3 regions of the Pseudomonas sp. NFX71 genome follow, and region 1 is predicted to be linked to each of the others. Evidence: predicted binding sites of a transcription regulator. Region 1 holds the regulator's gene; each other region holds the start of a gene.

The links. Region 1 encodes FliA, which starts transcription of late flagellar genes. Its sites were predicted from a motif close to CTAAAGTTTNNNNNNNNNNNGCCGNTAA; they were not measured.
Region 2: the regulator FliA is predicted to act here: its motif matches at 3,527-3,554, upstream of motA (flagellar motor stator protein MotA).
Region 3: the regulator FliA is predicted to act here: its motif matches at 3,936-3,963, upstream of flgM (flagellar biosynthesis anti-sigma factor FlgM).

The regions. Positions count from the first base shown of each region.
Region 1 is NZ_CP182230.1:3,707,867-3,714,742, reverse strand. Features, by position in the region: gene ACM1ZW_RS17160 (chemotaxis protein CheA) at 1-1,119, opposite strand, end outside; gene ACM1ZW_RS17155 (protein phosphatase CheZ) at 1,175-1,963, opposite strand; gene ACM1ZW_RS17150 (chemotaxis response regulator CheY) at 1,986-2,357, opposite strand; gene fliA (RNA polymerase sigma factor FliA) at 2,525-3,265, opposite strand; gene fleN (flagellar synthesis regulator FleN) at 3,262-4,092, opposite strand; gene flhF (flagellar biosynthesis protein FlhF) at 4,209-5,537, opposite strand; gene flhA (flagellar biosynthesis protein FlhA) at 5,549-6,876, opposite strand, start outside.
Region 2 is NZ_CP182230.1:2,495,318-2,502,193, reverse strand. Features, by position in the region: gene rsgA (small ribosomal subunit biogenesis GTPase RsgA) at 1-216, shown strand, start outside; one part of gene ACM1ZW_RS11530 (IS3 family transposase) at 261-1,132, opposite strand; one part of gene ACM1ZW_RS11530 (IS3 family transposase) at 1,132-1,483, opposite strand; gene motB (flagellar motor protein MotB) at 1,581-2,603, opposite strand; gene motA (flagellar motor stator protein MotA) at 2,607-3,458, opposite strand; gene ACM1ZW_RS11515 (HDOD domain-containing protein) at 3,625-5,163, shown strand; gene ACM1ZW_RS11510 (rhodanese-like domain-containing protein) at 5,203-6,018, shown strand; gene asd (archaetidylserine decarboxylase) at 6,037-6,876, shown strand, end outside.
Region 3 is NZ_CP182230.1:309,446-316,321, forward strand. Features, by position in the region: gene flgC (flagellar basal body rod protein FlgC) at 1-416, opposite strand, end outside; gene flgB (flagellar basal body rod protein FlgB) at 420-827, opposite strand; gene cheR (protein-glutamate O-methyltransferase CheR) at 1,185-2,012, opposite strand; gene ACM1ZW_RS01475 (chemotaxis protein CheV) at 2,059-2,991, opposite strand; gene flgA (flagellar basal body P-ring formation chaperone FlgA) at 3,073-3,834, shown strand; gene flgM (flagellar biosynthesis anti-sigma factor FlgM) at 4,000-4,326, shown strand; gene ACM1ZW_RS01490 (flagella synthesis protein FlgN) at 4,375-4,842, shown strand; gene ACM1ZW_RS01495 (flagellar brake protein) at 4,935-5,681, shown strand; gene ACM1ZW_RS01500 (MFS transporter) at 5,747-6,876, opposite strand, start outside.

The DNA of each region.
Region 1 (6,876 bases):
TTCGTCGAGGCGCGCGGTGTCGACCCGCACGGTGGTCTCGGCTTCGCTGGCCGGTTTTTCCGCCGGCGGCGCGGACGGCGCACGGGCTGGGGCCGGTGCAGCAGCGGCAGCAGGCTTCGATGCTTCGGCTTTTGGCTCGGGCGCCTTGGCGACAGGTGCCGGGGCTTTGGCGACAGGCGCGGCTACCGAAGAAGCGGCAGAACCGGTACCGACTTCGGTGAACTTGCCTTTACCGTGCAATTCGTCGAGCAGCGATTCGAACTCGTGGTCCGAGATCAGATCGCTGCCGGCCGCTTTAGCGGTAGGCACCGCGGCGGCCGGGGCCGAAGCAATGGCCGACTCCAGCGCGTCGACGGCAAAGTTGCCCTTGCCGTGCAGTTGATCGAGCAGTGCTTCGAACTCGTCGTCGGTGATGTCGGAACTGTCGCCTGCCGCTTTCGGGGCAGCCGGTGCGGCGGGGGCTGCAGGTGCCGCCACCGCGTCGACGGCGAACTGGCCCTTGCCGTGCAATTGATCGAGCAACGACTCGAATTCTGCATCGGTGATTTCGTCGCTGGCTGCTGCGTCCGCGGCAGGCTGCGCAGCCGCCACCGGCGCCTCGGCCTGAGCCTTGACGGCGTTCAGCGAGTCCAGCAGTTGTTCGAATTCGTTATCGGTGATGTCGCCTGATTCGGCTTCGGCAGCCGGTTCTTCCACCACTTGAGCCACAGGTGCGGCTTCATCGGCGGTTTGCGGCTCGGCCAGACGGGCCAGGGCCGCGAGCAATTCAGGCGTGGCAGCCGTGATCGGGCTGCGTTCGCGGACTTCGCTGAACATGCTGTTCACCGCGTCCAGCGCTTCGAGTACCACGTCCATCAATTCCGAGTCGACGCGACGTTCACCCTTGCGCAGGATGTCGAACACGTTCTCGGCGATGTGACAGCACTCCACCAGCTCGTTGAGCTGGAGGAAGCCGGCGCCCCCTTTTACAGTGTGAAAACCGCGAAAAATTGCATTGAGCAAGTCCGCATCATCCGGTCGGCTTTCAAGCTCGACCAGCTGTTCGGACAGTTGCTCTAGAATCTCGCCGGCCTCAACCAGGAAATCCTGAAGGATCTCTTCATCGGCGCCGAAGCTCATTAAGGGGGTGCTCCTAACAGGTCTAAAAACCTAAAAAACCTAAAATTCTAAATTTCTAAAATCCCAGGCTGGATAGCAAATCGTCCACATCGTCCTGACCGGACACAACGTCTTCTCTTTTATCGGCATGAATCTGCGGACCTTCACCCTGAGAGAGATGTTTTTGCGGATCTTTTTCAGCAAGCATCGCTTCACGGTCATGTTCGATGCCCGCAAAGCGGTCCACCTGACTGGCCATAAGCACGAGCTTGAGCAGGTTGCTTTCAACTTCGGTGACCAATTGGGTCACACGCTTGATCACTTGACCTGTGAGGTCCTGGTAATCCTGAGCGAGCAGAATGTCGTTGAGGTTGCTCGACACTGCGCGATTGTCCGCGCTGCTGCGTGTCAGGAAACCGTCGACACGCCGAGCCAGTTCGCGGAACTCCTCGGCCCCGACTTCGCGACGCATGAACCGCCCCCAATCCGTGCTCAGCGCCTGAGCTTCATCGCTCAGGCTGTTGACCAGCGGTGTGGAGTTTTCGACCAGATCCATGGTGCGGTTGGCGGCAGCCTCGGTCAGCTTCACCACGTAGCCCAAGCGCTCAGTGGCATCCGTGATCTGCGACACTTCCTCGGCTTGCGGCATGTGCGGGTCAATCTGGAAATTGACGATCGCGCTGTGCAGCTCGCGGGTGAGCTTGCCCACTTCCTGATACAGGCCGCGGTCACGGGTCTGATTGAGCTCATGGATCAGTTGCACAGCGTCGCCGAACCTGCCTTTTTCAAGGCTTTCGACCAATTCGACCGCGTGTTTTTTCAGGGTCGATTCAAAATCGCCCTGTGAAGATTCGTTGTGGTCCATAGCTCCCCCGTGGCGCAGTTTCTCAACCGATGCGTTCGAAAATCTTCTCGATTTTTTCTTTTAACGCCTGGGCCGTGAAGGGTTTGACCACATAGCCGTTAACACCAGCCTGGGCCGCTTCGATGATCTGCTCGCGCTTGGCTTCAGCGGTCACCATCAGCACCGGCAGGTGCTTGAGCTTTTCATCGGCGCGCACGTGGCGCAGCAGATCGATGCCGGTCATGCCAGGCATGTTCCAGTCCGTTACCAGAAAGTCGATGCTCCCGCTGTTGAGAACCGGAATGGCAGTAGTGCCATCGTCAGCCTCCACCGTGTTGGTGAACCCAAGGTCACGCAACAGGTTTTTTATGATCCGCCGCATCGTTGAGAAGTCATCAACGATGAGGATTTTCATGTTCTTGTCCAATTCGACCTCCAAGCAGTCTTAAACGCGCCCAGCACCTGGACGCGCCATTTCAATCAATCCGGCAAAGCACTCAATGACTGTCTGGAGCACAACAGATCGAGACCGGCGCAGTTCAACACCACACCAGCCACGTTCGCAGTGTCCCCACACTGCCTTCAGCGCGCTCGCCACTCCCCCAAACGCCCCCGCAAACGGGCCGCGCACTGGCTGTGTAACTGGCTGACCCGAGATTCGCTGACCCCCAGGACCTCACCGATTTCCTTGAGATTCAACTCTTCGTCGTAGTACAGCGCCAACACCAGTCGCTCACGCTCCGGCAAATTGGCAATCGCGTCCGCCAGCGCCGCCTGGAAGCGTTCATCTTCCAGATCGCGTGACGGCTCGAGATGAGCACTCGCGCCATCCTCGTGCAGCCCTTCGTGTTCGCCGTCCTGCAAAAGATCGTCGAAACTGAATAACCGGCTGCCCAGGGTGTCGTTCAAAATCCCGTAGTAATCGTCGAGACTCAATTGGAGTTCGGCCGCAACTTCGTGATCTTTAGCGTCACGGCCGGTTTTAGCTTCAATCGAGCGAATTGCGTCGCTGACCATGCGGGTATTGCGGTGGACCGAGCGTGGCGCCCAGTCCCCCTTGCGGACTTCATCGAGCATCGCGCCGCGGATTCGAATGCCCGCGTACGTCTCGAAACTCGCGCCTTTGCTGGCGTCGTATTTGGTCGACACTTCAAGCAGACCGATCATGCCGGCCTGGATCAGGTCTTCGACCTGGACACTGGCCGGCAATCGCGCCAGCAAGTGATAGGCAATGCGTTTGACCAGTGGCGCGTAACGCTCGATCAGCTCGTACTGCGCGTCACGTGCCGATTTCTTGTAAAGGTTGTAACCGCTGGCTGTCATAGCACGGGTCCTGCCGTTTGTTGCACGAGGCGCTCGACGAAAAACTCCAGGTGTCCGCGCGGGTTGGCAGGCAGCGGCCAGGTATCGACCTTTTGTGCGATGGCCTTGAAGGCCAGGGAGCACTTGGAACGCGGGAAAGCTTCATAAACCGCGCGCTGCTTCTGAACGGCCTTGCGCACGCTTTCGTCGTACGGCACCGCACCGACGTATTGTAAGGCGACGTCAAGGAAGCGATCCGTGACCTTGGTCAACTTGGCGAACAGGTTGCGACCTTCCTGCGGGCTCTGGGCCATGTTGGCCAGGACGCGGAAGCGGTTCATGCCGTAGTCGCGGTTCAGCAGCTTGATCAGCGCGTAGGCGTCGGTGATCGAGGTCGGCTCGTCGCAGACCACCAGCAAGACTTCCTGCGCGGCGCGAACGAAACTGACTACCGAGTCACCAATACCTGCAGCGGTGTCTATCACCAGGACGTCGAGGTTGTCGCCGATATCGCTGAACGCCTGGATCAGGCCGGCATGTTGCGCCGGGCTCAGATGCACCATGCTCTGCGTGCCGGACGCCGCCGGGACGATGCGGATACCGCCGGGCCCCTGCAACAACACGTCGCGCAGCTCACAGCGGCCTTCGATTACGTCAGCCAGGGTACGTTTGGGTGTCAGTCCCAGCAGGACGTCAACGTTCGCCAGCCCCAGATCGGCGTCCAGCAGCATGACGCGCCGGCCGAGCTCAGCTAGAGCCAGGGACAAGTTCACTGACACGTTAGTCTTCCCGACGCCACCTTTGCCGCCGGTCACCGCGATCACCTGTACGGGATGCATGCTGCCCATGTTATTTCTTTACCTTGTCTTGCATAGACGGAGGCCACATTACTGGCTGCGCGTTCACAAACGGAACAATGCATGGCAGACCATCGATGTAGGTACAAAAACTGTTCATTAATACCTCAGCCAACCTGCTTGGTCGGACTGTGGTAAATATCAGCGAACATGTCAGCCATGGCTTCTTCGCTGGGTTCTTCCTGCATTTGCACGCTGACGGCGCGGCTCACCAGCTGATGACGACGCGGCAGATGCAAATCATCCGGAATCCGCGGTCCATCGGTCAGGTAAGCCACCGGCAACTCATGACTGATTGCCAGGCTCAACACCTCACCCAGGCTTGCTGTTTCATCCAGTTTAGTCAGGATGCAGCCAGCCAGCCCGCAGCGCTTGTAACTGTGATAAGCGGCGGTTAGAACCTGTTTCTGGCTGGTGGTTGCCAGAACCAGATAATTTTTTGATTTGATGCCACGACCGGCCAGGCTTTCGAGCTGCATGCGCAGTGCCGGATCGCTGGCCTGAAGACCCGCGGTATCGATCAGCACTACACGTTTGCGCAGCAACGGGTCCAGCGCCTGCACCAGGGACTGGCCCGGGTCGATGTGGGTGACCGACACGTTGAGGATCCGACCCAAAGTCTTCAGTTGTTCCTGAGCGCCGATACGGTAGCTGTCCATGCTCACCAGCGCGATGTTCTGCGCGCCGTACTTGAGCACGTAACGGGCCGCGAGCTTGGCCAGCGTGGTGGTCTTGCCCATGCCGGCAGGGCCAACCATGGCAATCACGCCGCCCTCTTCCAGTGGCTCGACTTCCGGCGTGGCAATCATCCGTGCCAGGTGCGCCAGCAACATGCGCCAGGCCTGACGAGGTTCGTCAATGCCGGTGATCAGTTCCAGCAGATCGCGGGACAACGGACCGGACAAACCGATGCGCTGCAGGCGACGCCACAGGTTGGCCTGGGCCGGACGGCTGCCTTGCAGCTGATTCCAGGCCAGGGAGCCAAGTTGTACTTCCATCAGTTCGCGCAGGCTGTTGAGTTCGAAACGCATCGAATCGAAAGCCCGCGGATCGACACCGCCGGAGGCTGGCGCAGGGGCCGGGGCTGCACGGCGGGGTTCAGTGTAGGTCGGTTCGATCAGCGGTTCGGCGGCGGTGAGTGGCAGGCCGGCGAACAACTGGCGATTGGTGGACTTGTCGCTCTCGCCCTCGCTACGCAGGCTCAGTTCGGCCTGGGCGGTCACGATCCGCGACTGGGTCTTGCGCAGCTCGTCCTCGAGTTCCATGTTCGGAACACGCGGAGCCAGCGCCGACAGTTTGTAATCAAGGGCAGCCGTCAACTCGACACCACCGGCGATCCGGCGGTTGCCAATGATGGCGGCATCAGCGCCCAGCTCATCACGAACCAGTTTCATGGCCTGACGCATATCGGCGGCGAAAAAACGCTTAACTTGCATAAACCACTACCTCAGCCGTTGGGCCCTACTGTCGCAACGATGGTCACTTGCTTGTTGTCAGGGATTTCCTGGTAAGCCAACACATGCAAACCCGGGACTGCCAACCGGCCAAATCGCGACAGCATCGCGCGAACCGGACCGGCCACCAGCAGAATCACCGGCTGACCTTGCATTTCCTGACGCTGCGCCGCTTCGATCAACGAGCGTTGCAGTTTTTCAGCCATGCTTGGCTCCAGCAGAACGCCCTCTTCCGAGCCTTGTCCTGCCTTCTGAAGACTATTGAGCAATATTTGTTCCAACCTTGGCTCAAGAGTGATAACTGGCAGCTCCGACTCAGTCCCCACAATGCTTTGGACGATTGCACGGGATACGCCGACGCGTACGGCAGCCACCAGCGCGGCAGTATCTTGACTCTTGGCCGCATTGTTCGCGATCGCCTCGGCGATGCTGCGAATGTCCCGTACGGGCACCTGTTCGGCCAGCAACGCCTGGAGCACCTTGAGCAGCTGCGACAACGACACCACGCCCGGCACCAGCTCCTCGGCCAGTTTAGGCGAGCTTTTGGCCAGCAATTGCATGAGTTGTTGCACTTCTTCGTGGCCGATCAGCTCACTGGAGTGCTTGTACAAAATCTGGTTCAAGTGGGTTGCCACTACCGTACTGGCATCTACCACGGTGTAACCGAGGGATTGTGCCTGCGCACGCTGACTGACTTCGATCCAGACCGCCTCCAGCCCGAAAGCCGGATCTTTGGCGGTGATGCCGTTGAGCGAACCGTAGACCTGGCCCGGGTTGATCGCCAGTTCCCGATCCGGATAGATCTCCGCTTCGGCCAGGATCACCCCCATCAGGGTCAGTCGATAGGCACTTGGTGCGAGGTCGAGGTTGTCACGGATATGCACAGTCGGCATCAGGAAACCCAGGTCCTGTGACAGCTTCTTGCGCACGCCCTTGATACGCGCCAGCAACTGCCCCCCCTGATTGCGGTCCACCAGCGGGATCAGGCGATAGCCGACTTCCAGGCCAATCATGTCGATCGGCGTCACATCGTCCCAGCCAAGCTCTTTGGTTTCCTGAGCGCGGGCCGGCGATGGCAGCAGCTCCTGCTGACGCTTGACCTCTTGCAAGGCCTGAACCTTGACGGTGTTCTGCTTCTTCCAGAAAAGGTACGCGCCGCCGGCCGCGAGGGCCGCCATGCTCAGAAAAGAGAAGTGCGGCATGCCGGGCACCAGGCCCATGACCGCCATCAAACCCGCCGCCACGGCCAGCGCCTTGGGCGAGGCGAACATCTGGCGATTGATCTGCTTGCCCATGTCTTCCGAACCGGAAGCACGGGTCA
Region 2 (6,876 bases), 1.2 Mb from region 1:
CGTGAGTTCGGCCTCGGCCACGTCAGCCGCGCCGACGTCGAAGCCGGCTTCATCGAGTTCAACGACCTGATCGGCACCTGCCGCTTCCGCGACTGCAAGCACGACCGCGAGCCGGGTTGCGCATTGCTCAAGGCATTGGAAGAAGGCCGCGTGCAGCAGCAACGGATGAACAGCTATCGCTCGATCATCGCGAGTTTGCCGGAGAGCAGTTACTAAGCCGCTTCCTGCATGTCTAGTCCTGAAATAGGTTTACACCTGTTTCACCCTAACGCCCGATGCACCGCATCGGGCGTTTTGTATTTTAAAGAGAGGTGCGGCCGCTCCTGGTTGTAGATCGTGACGGCCTCTCGCACCATCTGTGTGGCCTGCGCAAAATCCGCAGGTCGGTGGATCAAGAACTCTGTTTTCAAGATGCCGTTGACCCGCTCTGCCAAGGCGTTTTGGTAGCAGTCGTAGCCGTCGGTCATCGAGCAAGTGATGCCATGCTTTGCGTGCATTTCTTGATAAAGGGCCGAGCAGTACTGGGCGCCTCGATCCGAGTGATGGACTAGTTTCTGAACGCTTCGACGTCGCTTCAAAGCCATTCGAAAGGCTTGCACCACGGAGTCGGTGTGCAGACTTTCATGCACGTGATAGCCGACTATTTTTCTCGAAAAGACATCCGTCACTAAACTCAAATAGGCAACGCCATCACGGGTAGGCAGGTACGTAATATCGGCCACCCAGACCTGTTCTGGGCCGGTAGCGACTATTTGTTCCGGGCTTGGTTTCAGCAGATTGGGGTGTCGGCGGAAGCGATGATGGCTGTCGGTCGTCTTGTGATACGCCCGTTTTCTGCGGACCAACTGGCGGCTTTCCCGCAAAACCGCGAACAAACGATCCCGGCCAACATGGAGCTCCTGTTGCTCACGCTGCTCATGCATCATCGAATGCAGCTTGCGAGTGCCGATGCACGGTTGGCGAACACGGACCTTCTCTACAAACGTTATGAGCTGCTGATCCTGGTCGGCCCGAGCCCTGTAGACCCGGTTGCGTTTGTAATAGGCCTGACGGCTTATTCCCATAAATTGGCAAGCCCTGCTGACACTCAGGGTTTGGGTTTGCGCAACGACTTGCCGGGTCGCTTTTTTACGACAGATACGCCGTAGTCATTTTTCAGAACATCGACCACGGCTTCAAAGAATTGGGCTTTCTGAGTTGCCAGCGCCAGTTGTTCTTCGAGTTCTTTGATTCTTTGCTCGGGAGTCAGTGGCAAGGTTGGCTCGTCCATAGGTCTGATCCTCTGGGAACGAATGGAGGCGCCTTGGCTCCAGTCCTGGCGACCATGTTTGCGTAACCAAACCAGCACCGTCGACCGACCCTGAATCCCATAGCGCCGCTGAGCCTCTTTATAACTCAACTCGCCTTTTTCGACCTGGTGGACAACCGATAATTTAAAAGCCAGTGTGTAATCACGCTGACTGCGCTTCGTGCCCGTATCCATTGCACCTTCCTGAAAAGAAGTCAGAAGGTGTAAACCTTATTCAGGACGGGACAGCAGAGACAAAAAAGCCGCGATCATCTCGCGGCTTTTTTGTGCGTCACTGTTTCGGCGGGTCTGCTGGCTTGGGATCATCAAACAGATTCAACCGCTCACGAAGCTCATGCGCCGGCAACGGCTCTTTATCCGCCGGCAACGCGTTCGGATCAGCTGGCGTGGCAGGCACCTCACCCGGGCCACCCTGCCCCTGGGTCGGCTCTGGCGTCGGTTCCGCGCCTTGCGAACCTTCGATGGCACGCTGGGCTTTCTTGGTCAGCACGACAATGTCGATTCGGCGGTTGACCGGGTTGAGCGGGTTCTCGCGATCGAACAAGGCCGACGAGGCATAACCGACCACTCGTGCGATCTGCTGTTCCGGATAACTGCCGGCCACCAGCGCACGGCGTGCGGCGTTGGCCCGGTTGGCCGAAAGCTCCCAGTTACCGAAGTCACCAGTGCCCGAGTACTGCTTGGCATCGGTGTGGCCGCTGATGCTGATCTTGTTCGGCACCGCTTTGATGGTGTCAGCCATGGCCAGCAGGATGTCTTCGAAGTAAGGCTTGAGACGCGCTGAACCCGAGTCGAACATCGGGCGGTTTTCGGCGTCCACGATCTGGATGCGCAAACCGTCCGGCGTGATCTCGAACAGAATCTGGTCCTTGAATTTCTTCAGCTGCGGGTTCTCTTCGACCTTGTTCTGCAATTCTTGCAGCAACAGTTCGAGGCGTTCCTTCTCCACCATCTCGGCCATGCCTTCGACCTGTTCGGCGTCGACAGTTACCTTGTCCGGCTGCGGCTGGGATTTCACCTCGGGGTTGAGGGTGTTTTCCGGCGCCAGGGTCGGCGTGCCGCCCAGGTCGATGACGTAAGGCGTGCCGCTTTCGGAAAAGCCGACCGGGTCCTTGAAGTAACCGGCGATGGCGATCTTCTGTTCCGGTGTTGCGGTAGACAGCAGCCACAGCACCAGGAAGAACGCCATCATCGCCGTCGCGAAGTCGGCGAAGGCGATTTTCCAGGCGCCCCCGTGATGCCCGCCGGCGATGCGCTTGACGCGCTTGATGATTATCGGCTGATTGTTTTCCATGGCTTAGCGACCGCGAACCGCTTGTTCCAGCTCAGCGAAGCTAGGACGGTGCGCCGGGTACAGAACCTTGCGCCCGAACTCTACCGCCAGCGATGGCGGCATGCCGGAAGCCGAAGCCACCAGCGAAGCCTTGATGGCTTCGTAGACATTCAGTTCTTCCTTGGCATCGTGGGCCAGGGAATGGGCCAGCGGACCGAAGAAACCGTAGGCGGCCAAAATACCGAAGAACGTACCGACCAGTGCCGCACCGACGTGCAGACCGATGGATTTCTGGTCGCCTTCGCCCAGGGACGCCATGGTCACCACGATACCCAATACCGCCGCAACGATACCGAAACCGGGCATGGCGTCGGCGATGCCGTTCACCGCGTGGGAGGGGTGCTCCAGGTCTTCCTTGAGATTGTAGAGCTCCATGTCGAACAGGCCTTCCAGCTCATGGGGAGCCATGTTGCCGGAGGACATGATGCGCAGGTAATCGCAGATGAACGCGGTCATGCGCTCGTCCTTGAGCACCGACGGGTACTTGGCGAAGATGGGACTCGCAGCGGCATCTTCGATGTCGCCTTCGATGGCCATCATGCCTTCGCGGCGGCTCTTGTTGAGGATCTCGTAGATCAGGCCCAACACTTCAAGGTAGTAGCCGTGATTGAACCGCGACCCGAACATGCTCAAGGACTTCTTGAGCACGTGCAGGGTCATGTAACCGGGGTTGGCCTGGAGGAATGCGCCAAGGGCCGCACCACCGATGATCAACACCTCGAAGGGTTGAATCAGGGCTGCAATCTTGCCGTGGGAGAGCACGTATCCGCCGAGCACGCTCGCGAATACGACGATGATGCCGATTATTTTAGCCATAGGTAGGAGAGCACTTACTGAGTCGGGTTCAAGGTCATATTCGGAAGTTAAAAAATCTCTTCTTCTACTTATCGGCAAAACTGCGCCAGACTATAGCCAGTTCAGGCGAAAAGCCAATTTGGCCCGCTCCAGGCATAGGTAATGCAGACGATGGTCGCGTCCAGACATGGCTAACGAAACGAACGTCCCAACTCCAAAACCCACCACACTCGAAGGCTGGGTCAAGCTTCTTGATGGTGTGCGCCTGCCGGTTCCGCAGGCCAGTCACGACCGTGTCTGCAAAGCCATCCGCGACGATCGCAGTTCCCTGCGCGATATCGCCGAGTTGATGCAAGACAGCCCCGCCCTGGCCTTGAGCGTGATCCGCGAAGCCAACCGGCACACCCACGGCAGCATGACCGAGCCGGCGGAAAACCTTGAGGTGGCGATCAATCGCCTCGGTTTGAAGCGCACCGAAGAACTGCTCGCCCGGCTGCCCGCGGAACCTGAATCGCAAATCCCCGTGGCCCTGCGTCAGTTGCAGATGATCAGTCAGCACGCGACGCAACAGGCCAACGGTTTTTTCGCCGCTCGCCTGGCGCGGCTGTGGCAGGACATCCACTGGGGCAGCCTGCTGTTTCTTTCGCCGCTGTGGCCCATGGCGTTGACCCATCCGCAGCTGCTTGAAGAATGGGAACTGCGGGTCATCCATAAAGGCGAGTCGGCCCGCAACGTCGAGAAACAATTGTTCGGCGTTCGCCTGCTGGAAATCGCTCAGGCGCTGGTGGATATCTGGCACCTGCCGATCTGGGTGCAGCAGGGTTACAAGTTGTTGCTCAACGAGCAGCGGGAACTGGTGAAAGTCCTGCGTATCGCCCGCGACAGCGATCATCCATTGCGCCAGCAGAACCGTCTTGATGACGATCCGACCCTTCGCCGCTGGCTCAATCAACCGGCCAACACCGTGTTGCTGGCCAACGGTCTGGCGCTGTCGGCGCAACAGGCCTGGGACAGTCCGCACAGCGAACGCTGGCAGTACCTGACCAGCCTTTACCTGCAAATGCCGATGGACGAAGTGCAGCAACAATTGCACCAGCAGGCCGCCAACAGTGCGCGTCAACACGCCATGCCCGACCTCTGGCACCCAGCCGTTGCGCTGCTCTGGCCGTGGGGCATGAACCGCGTTCACGCCGGACTGCTGCCAGCCCCGGCACCGACCGCCGAAGACCTGGCCAAGTGGCGCGCACAATGCGCCGAACTGCTGGTAGAGCCGAGTCGTTTCACCAATGCCATGCACTTGACCAACTCGGCCCGTGACGCGCTGGTCGCGTGCGGCATGCGTCGGGTGATGATCCTGATGGCCGACCGCACGCACGCCAATCTGCGCGTGCACCAGATCGCCGGGTTGCCGAAAGAAGCCGCGGGCCTGAATTTCGTGGTCAGCCAAAGCACCGTACTGCAACGCCTGCTTTCGCAACAGGCGCAGGTGCGCCTGTCTCCGGCCAACAACGCGCAATTTTCGGCCCTGCTGCCGGCCGGCCTGCGTTCGCAGTTCGGTGGCGAACACCTGCTGTTGCGCTCGCTGGTCAACAACGGCCGCGTGATCATGATCGTCGTGGCGGATCAGGGGGGCGGGCCGTTCTCGGAAATCACCGTGCAGGCCTTTGGCAAAACCGCGCAGTGCATCGAGAAAGCCCTGCACAGCTTTAGCCATCGCGGCCAATGACCCGCTACAATCCTCCCCTTTATGCCCTGGAGACCTCACATGTCTGACTTCTCTGGCTTGCCGCTGGTGATCGAGCCGAGCGACTTGCTCGCCCGTCTCGACGCCCGCGAACTGATTCTGGTGGACCTGACCAGCAGTGCCCGCTATGCCGAAGGGCATATTCCCGGTGCGCGTTTTGTCGATCCGAAACGCACGCAACTCGGACAGCCGCCGGCGCCAGGCTTGATGCCGCCGCACGCGGCACTCGAAGCGTTGTTCGGTGAGCTGGGCCACAACCCCGACGCGGTCTACGTCGTGTATGACGACGAAGGCGGCGGTTGGGCCGGGCGTTTTATCTGGCTGCTGGACGTCATCGGCCACAGCAAGTACCACTATGTCGATGGCGGCCTGACGGCGTGGCTGGCAGAAGGCTTGCCCATGTCGATCCAGATCCCTCCCGCGGTCGGCGGCCCGGTTGCCCTGACCCTGCACGATGAACCCACCGCCACCCGCGAGTACCTGCAAAGCCGTCTCGGTGCCCCCGACCTGGCGATCTGGGACGCGCGCGGGCCGCTGGAGTACTCCGGCGAGAAAGTCCTGGCGGCCAAGGCCGGACACATTCCCGGCGCGGTCAATTTCGAATGGACCGCGGGCATGGATCGGGCGCGGAACCTGCGCATCCGTACCGACATGCCGCAGATCCTCGAACAACTCGGGATCAGTAAAGACAAAGAAGTGATTACCCACTGCCAGACTCACCACCGTTCTGGTTTCACCTATCTGGTGGCCAAGTCCCTCGGTTATCCGCGGGTCAAAGGCTACGCCGGCTCCTGGGGCGAATGGGGCAACCATCCCGATACGCCTGTAGAGATTTAAGGTTTTTAAGGACAGTTAATGAATAAGCGTTTGTTTATCCTCAGCCAATACCTGCTGCCCCACCACTTGCTCTCGCGATTGGCCGGCTGCATCGCCGAATGCCGCGTGCGCTGGTTCAAGAATGCGTTCACCGCGTGGTTCGCCAAGCGCTATCAGGTGGACATGTCCCAGGCCCTGGTCGAAGACCTGACCGCCTACGAGCACTTCAACGCGTTCTTCACCCGCGCGTTGAAAGACGGCGCTCGTCCGCTGGACGAAACCCCGGGCGCGATCCTCAGCCCGGCCGACGGCGCGGTCAGCCAGCTCGGTCCGATCGAACACGGTCGCGTGTTCCAGGCCAAGGGCCACAGCTTCAGCGTGCTGGAGTTGCTGGGCGGTGACGCTGCCAACGCAGCGCCGTTCATGGGCGGTGATTTCGCGACCATTTACCTGTCACCGAAGGACTACCACCGCGTGCACATGCCGCTGGCCGGCACATTGCGCGAGATGGTCTACATTCCAGGCCGGATTTTCTCGGTCAATCAGACCACCGCTGAAAACGTTCCGGAATTGTTTGCCCGCAACGAGCGTGTGGCGTGCATTTTCGACACCGAGCGCGGGCCGATGGCCGTGGTGCTGGTGGGCGCGATGATCGTCGCATCGATCGAAACCGTCTGGGCGGGCCTGGTGACGCCACCGAAGCGCGAGCTGAAAACCTTCCGCTACGACGAAGCGGCTCGTGCGCCGATCCACCTGGAAAAAGGTGCGGAACTGGGTCGTTTCAAGCTGGGTTCGACGGCTGTAGTGCTGTTCGGCCCTGATCAAGTGCAGTGGGCTGAAGAACTGGCGGCCGGTTCGCCGGTGCAGATGGGCCAGGGC
Region 3 (6,876 bases), 3.3 Mb from region 1:
ATCATGGTTTTGGCGGTGTTCATCATTTCGGCATTGGTCTGGAACGAACGGCTCGCGGAAATCATGTCGGCCATTTCTTCCACCACGTTCACATTCGGGTAATAGACGTAGCCCTTGGCGTCAGCCGCCGGATGGTTCGGTTCGTAGCGGGCTTCCAGGTTGCTCTGGTCTTCGACCACGCCCAGCACTTGCACGCCCTGGCCTGCGGCGTCCTGGTTCTGGAACAGCGAATCGCTGCCGCCGCTCTGTCCGCCCTGGAACATGGTGGCGAACACCGGGTGGCGGGCGCGATAGGTCTGGTCGATGCTCGACGAGACGGTTTCGGCGTTGGCGATGTTCGAGGCCACGGTGTTCAAGCGCGTGGTTTGCGCACTCATGCCGCTACCGGCAATGTTGAAAACACTGGATAGAGACATGACTTACTCTCCGCGCAGGGCTGAGATCAGCCCTTTGAATTTGCTGTTGAGCAGGGTGAAGCTGGCCTGGAAGTTGACCGCGTTTTCCGCGTAGTTCGACTGTTCCAGTTGGGCGTCCACGGTGTTCTGGTCGATCGACGGTTGCATCGGCGTGCGATACAGCAGCGACTCGTCGCCATTGCCCAGGCCTTCGGCTTCGATATGACGGTTGTTGGTCATGTTCAAGGCGAAAGTGCCGTTCTTGGTTTTCTCGCTCTGCTCGGCGAGCACTTTCGAGAAGTCCAGATCCCGAGCCTTGTAGTTCGGGGTGTCGGCGTTGGCGATGTTGTTGGCCAGGACTTCGGCACGCTGGGCGCGGAAGCCCAGGGCTTGTTCATGGATACCGAGCGCTTTATCGAAGCTGATGCTCATGTCGGGAAACCTTCGGGTGACCTGATTTTTCGTACGATGGACATAGCAAGCGGCGTGCCAATTTAAAAAAGCCCGTAAACCGGGGCTTTGCGGGCAGGGGCAAGGCGGCAATGCCAGAAAAGCGGCAACGGGTTTCCGCCGCCTGCCGCTTTTCTGCCGCTTTGCCATGGGCAACGACTTTCTCCTGTGGGTGCGGGCTTGCTCGCGAAAGCGGTGTGTCAGCCAACGCAGATGTCGACTGACACGACGCCTTCGCGAGCAAGCCCCACATTGGGTTTGTGGTGTCTTGGGGAAGTCAGCAGGCATAAAAAAACGGGAGCCCTCTAAGGACTCCCGTTTTTTGATACTGCCAACCCATCACTTCGCCTGGTAAATGATCCCCGGACTGCACTGGACCATCTGGTAATGATCCGGCAAACCGTTCAGCGCTTCGGATGCGCCGAGGAATAGATAACCGCCCGGCTTCAGCGTGCTGTGGATGCGCAACAGGATGTCCTTCTTCACCTCGGCGGAGAAGTAGATCAACACGTTGCGGCAAAACACGATGTCGAACTTGCCGAGGCTCGCATAGCTGTCCAGCAGGTTGAACGAGCGAAACTCCACCCGGCTCTTGATCGGTGCCTTGATGGCCCAGCGCCCCGGCCCCTTCGGGTCGAAGTAACGCTGCAGGCGCTCGGGCGACAGACCGCGACCGATGGCCAGGCTGTCGTACTCGCCGGTCTTGCAGTTGGTCAGCATGGTGCTGGACAAATCAGTGGCAACGATCTGCACGCCCATCTTCAACTGGCCCATGTTGACCCGCTCGAACTCGTCGATGGACATCGACAGCGAATACGGTTCCTGCCCCGACGAGCACGCCGCGGACCAGATCCGCAGACGCTGGCCGGGAGCTGCCTTGATTGCTTCGGGCAGTACCTTGTTCTTCAAGACTTCAAACGGATAGGTGTCACGAAACCACAGGGTTTCGTTGGTCGTCATGGCATCGACCACCAGCTCGCGCAAACCGCTGCGCGGCTGAGTCTGGATGCGCTGGACCAGCTCACCCAGGGACTTGATGCCTTGCTGTTCCATCAGTTTGTTGAGACGGCTCGAGACCAGGTACTGCTTGTTTTCACCGAGCAAAATGCCACAGGCTTTTTCCAGGAAGACCCGGAACTGTTCGAAATCCAAATTACCCGTAGACAATGATGCCGCCTCTTAAATCGTGTTAACCACCAGGGGCAGAAGGCCCCTAGCTGATATCTGCTGCTTTGATCCGGTCGACTACCCGGGATGCCAGGTCATCAGGTCGGAATTTGGCCAGGAAGTCATCGGCACCGACTTTCTTGACCATCGCCTGATTGAACACACCCGACAACGAAGTATGCAGGATGATATGAAGCTTTTGCATGCGAGGGTCGTTGCGGATTTCCGCCGTCAGGGTGTACCCGTCCATTTCCGGCATCTCGATGTCGGAAATCATCATCAGGAACTCTTCTTCCGGCTTCTTGCCCTCGTCGACCAGTTTGCGCAGGTAATCCAGCGCTTGCCGTCCGTCGTTCAACGCCACCACTTCGACACCAACCGTCTGCAGGCAACGCGTGACCTGCTTGCGCGCCACCGACGAATCATCGACCGTCAGCACCCGCAGCGACAGCGCCTTGTGCTGGGTCTCGACATCGACCACACCGACAGAAATCGCTTCCGGTGTCGGCGCCACTTCCGCCAGGACCTTCTCGACGTCGATGATTTCGACTAACTGATTGTCGACCCGAGTCACAGCCGTCAGGTAATGATCGCGCCCGGTACCCTTGGGAGGCGGATGAATCTCCTCCCAGTTCATGTTGACGATGCGTTCCACCGAGCGCACCAGGAAACCCTGGGTCTTGGTGTTGTACTCCGTGATGATCACGAAGGGATTGCTTTGATCTTTCAGCGCTCCGGAACCGGTCGCCATTGCCAGATCAAGGATCGGAATGGTCGCCCCCCGGATATTTGCCACACCGCACACGACAGGACTGGACTTGGGCATCAGGGTCAGCTTGGGGCATTGCAGCACCTCGCGAACCTTGAACACGTTGATCCCGTACAGCTGCTGGCCGTCGAGACGGAACAACAACAGCTCCAGGCGATTCTGCCCTACCAGTTGCGTGCGCTGGTTTACCGAATCCATTACACCAGCCATGCCCAGACTCCTACACCAACGCTAAGTGTGTTGCGACGCACATTCATCACTAAACGGCACGGCGCTTGCTTTTTAACTCTTATGAACACAGAACCGACATTTTTCCGACGCCTGACATCACCCTTACGCAGACTGCTCTGTGCAATGTCGGCCGTTTGCCTGTTCAACGCTGGCAGCCCTGCCCTTGCTGACGCGGTTACCTTGCCTGACATGCTTATCGGCGTCACCCAGGGCTTTCTTGAATTCACCGTAGAGGACTATCTGGCAACCAGTCAAACGGAAGGTCGCTACGAAATCCAGGTCAACCAGCTCGATCCGCGACTGCGCATGCCCATGTGCGACAAGGAATTGACAGCCAGTCTCGAGAGCCCGGCCAAGCCGCTGGGCCGGGTCACGGTCAAGGTTCGCTGTGAAGGAACCTCCCCCTGGACGGTGTTCGTACCCGCTCAAGTCCGCCTGTTTCGCGATGTCGTGACCACCACCCGCCCGCTGCGCCGCGCTGACATTGTCGAGCCCGCTGACGTGCTCCTGCGTGAACGCGATATCAGCCTGATCAACCAGGGCTACCTGACGACCCTCGACCAGGCGATCGGCCAGCGACTTACCCGACCAATGGTCGCCGACCAGGTGATTACCCTCGTACACCTCGAACAGGCGGAAGTCATTCGCAAGGGCGATCAAGTGGTGATTACCGCCCGCAGTGGCACGCTCAGCGTGCGAATGCCCGGCGAAGCCCTGTCCAATGGCGGTATGAGCGAGCAGATTCGCGTGAAAAACCTCAACTCCAAGCGGGTCATCAAGGCGCAGGTCACCGCGCCGGGCCAGGTGGAAGTGTCTATGTAGGCACCCTGTTCCTGAAGAAGTGGCGTTGCCCGGGACTGTTCCCTAAACTGTGCCGCATGCAGGAGAAGTGCTGGCGCATGCAGGCTCATTGATAAATGGGTCTAAAGTTTTCGCAGGGAGAGCCGAAAACATGGCAAGCGTCCAAATACTCAGAGGTTTTTTACCATGGTCATCGATTTCAGCCGTTTGAACAGCTCCTCGTCACTTACGGGCAGTACACGTACCAGCGTTGCCAAGGAAACTGCCGAAGCCGGCAAATCCGCGCCGCTGAATACCCCGGCCGAACAGGCCAGTACCGTCAAAAGCGGGGAATCGGTACACCTCAGCAATGAGGCTCAACAGTTGCAACAGGTCACTGACAAGCTGCGCGATCAGCCTGCCGTCGACAAAGCCCGCGTGGCCGAGTTGAAAGCAGCGATTGCCGATGGCAGCTACAAAGTCGACAGCAACCGTGTAGCCAGCAAACTGCTCAACTTCGAAGCCCAGCGCTAGGCTACGGCCCGCGCCAGGCTTTTGGACGCTTAAAACCCAAGGCCAGCCATGCACGACACTAACTTACTGCAACTGATCACCGACGACTTTGCTCCAGCGCAACATTTGCTGGAGTTACTGCAAACCGAGTCCATCGCCTTGCACGGTCGTGACATGCCACTGCTCGAAGATATTCTGGCGCAGAAACAGGCATTGATCATTCTGCTCGAACAGCATGGCCGCAAGCGCAGTGAAATCCTCGCCAGCCTCAATCTTCCGCTGAATCGCAACGGTCTGGAGCAACTGGCCAGCCACTCGAGCATCGGCGAAGAGTTGCTGGCGCAGAGCGATGTGCTGACCGACCTTCTGGCTCAATGCCAGGCGGCGAACGCCAATAATGGCCAGTCGATCCTGGTCCAGCAGGCCGCCACGGCCAACCAGCTGAAAATCCTCACCGGCGGCGAACCGCCAGCCCTTTATGATGCCCGCGGATCAACCGCCAAGCTTGCGAAGCCACGCCCGCTCAGTCAGGCTTGAGCCTTCCGATGACCACGCCCTATCAAGACTCGCAACATGCTGGCAATATACTGGCCAGCCGTAGTCATATTTTGTCTGGAGATTGATGAACCGTGTCCAATGCCTTAACCGCGGAAGATGCCCCGCAGCCACCCAAGGTGCTTACCACGCCATTGGAAATCTCCGGCAACCTGCGCCAACTGCAAGAAAGCCATGATCCGCTGATCATCACGTTCCATGAGCGCACTCAGCGCTTTCAGAGCTATCTGGTGGACGTGGACCGCGAAGGTCGCACCATCGCGCTCGACGAAATGATCCCGCGTGACGGCGAACGCTTCATGCTGGCGGGCGAACCGTTCAAGGTCGAAGGCTTCCACGAAGGCGTGCGCATCGCCTGGGAAAGCAACGGTCAACTGACCATCGATGAATCCGGTGACAGTCGCTGCTATCGCGGCCCGCTGCCGGATGAAGTGGTCTATCACCAGCGCCGCAATGCCTTTCGCGCGGCATTGAAGCTGGCCCAACTGGTCAACGTCGATCTGGACGGTGAAAAGCTCAAGGCACCGATCAGCGGCAAGCTGCTGGATATCTCTGCCACCGGCTGCAAGTTGCGCTTCGACGGCGACATTACCGGCAGCCTGCAACTGGGCCAGGTCTACGACCGTTTCTCCGCCGCCCTGCCCTTTGGCAAGATGACGGCACCGGTCGAACTGCGCTACCTGCACTTCGAAGAAAAAATCTCCACCACCTTCGCCGGCATCCGCTTTCACAACATGAGCGGCCTGGTGCAGCGTCAGGTCGAGCGCTTCGTCTATCAGCTCCAGCGCGAAGCTCGACGCTTCGACAAAGACGACATGTAATTCGAAGCGGCATAAAAAACGGGCAGTCCCTTTACGGTGACTGCCCGTTTTTTTATGCCCGGGTTTTAAGGCCTGGCCTCGGTGAAGCTTTGCTCACGCCCCGTGTCAGGGTCTTCTGGAGACGGTGTGGTGGGTGTCTCAGTCTCCGGCTCAGGGCTCGGCTCAGGATTGACCGGGCTCTGCATCTGGTCCTGCACCACCTGTTCATCGACACGCGGGTCAAGGCAAGCCACCAGCGGCGAACTCGACATGCTGTCCGGCATGGCAACGTGATGCAGCGGCGCATCGTCGACCTGGTGCAGGTTGGTCACCGCTTTCGGGCGGATGCGCCACACCAGCACCAACGCGAAGAAACTGAAGAAGGCATAGAGCATCTGGCTGCCGAACAGCTTCATCAGCACCCCCGCGACCAGCGGCCCGATACTGGCACCGACACCATAGGTCACCAGCAACATCGCCGTCAGCGACACCCGGCGATCGCCCTCGACGTGGTCATTGGAGAACGCCACCGCCAATGGGTACAGGCAAAACTTCACCAATGCACAGAGGAAGCCGGCGATAAACAGCACCTCCAGCGGTACCTGCTTCATGATCGCCAGCGGCAAGGCGGCAACGGCCAGGAAAAGCGCAAAACAGCGGATCAACAGCGCCCGGTCATAACGGTCGGACAACCAGCCCAACGGCCACTGCACCAGCAGGCCGGCAAAAATGCAGCTACCCATGAACAGACCGACCTGCTCCGTGGACAGCCCTTGCTGCGAGGCATACAGCGGCGCCAGACCGTAGAACGAACCGATGATCAGTCCCGCCCCCAGCACCGTACTCAACGACTGCGGCACACGCTTGATGAAGAACCGCGGCTCCATCGGCGCCGGGTGCAGAGGCGCCGGGTGAATCCGTCGCGTCAGGGCCACCGGCACCAGGCACAGGGCAAAGCACAGGGCGACCAGCATCAACAGTTCCAGACCGAGCGCCGGGTGCATGACCAGAATCAATTGCCCCAGCACCAGCCCCAGGTAGGACGCAATCATGTAGCCGCTGAACACCGTGCCGCGTTGCGAGGCTTCGGCCTGCTCATTGAGCCAGCTTTCGATGACCATGTACTGGCACATCATGCCGAGGCCGACGATGACCCGCAAAAAGATCCAGGCAGGCAGCCAGTCCACCAGGCCATGGCCCAGCACCGCCGCCCCGA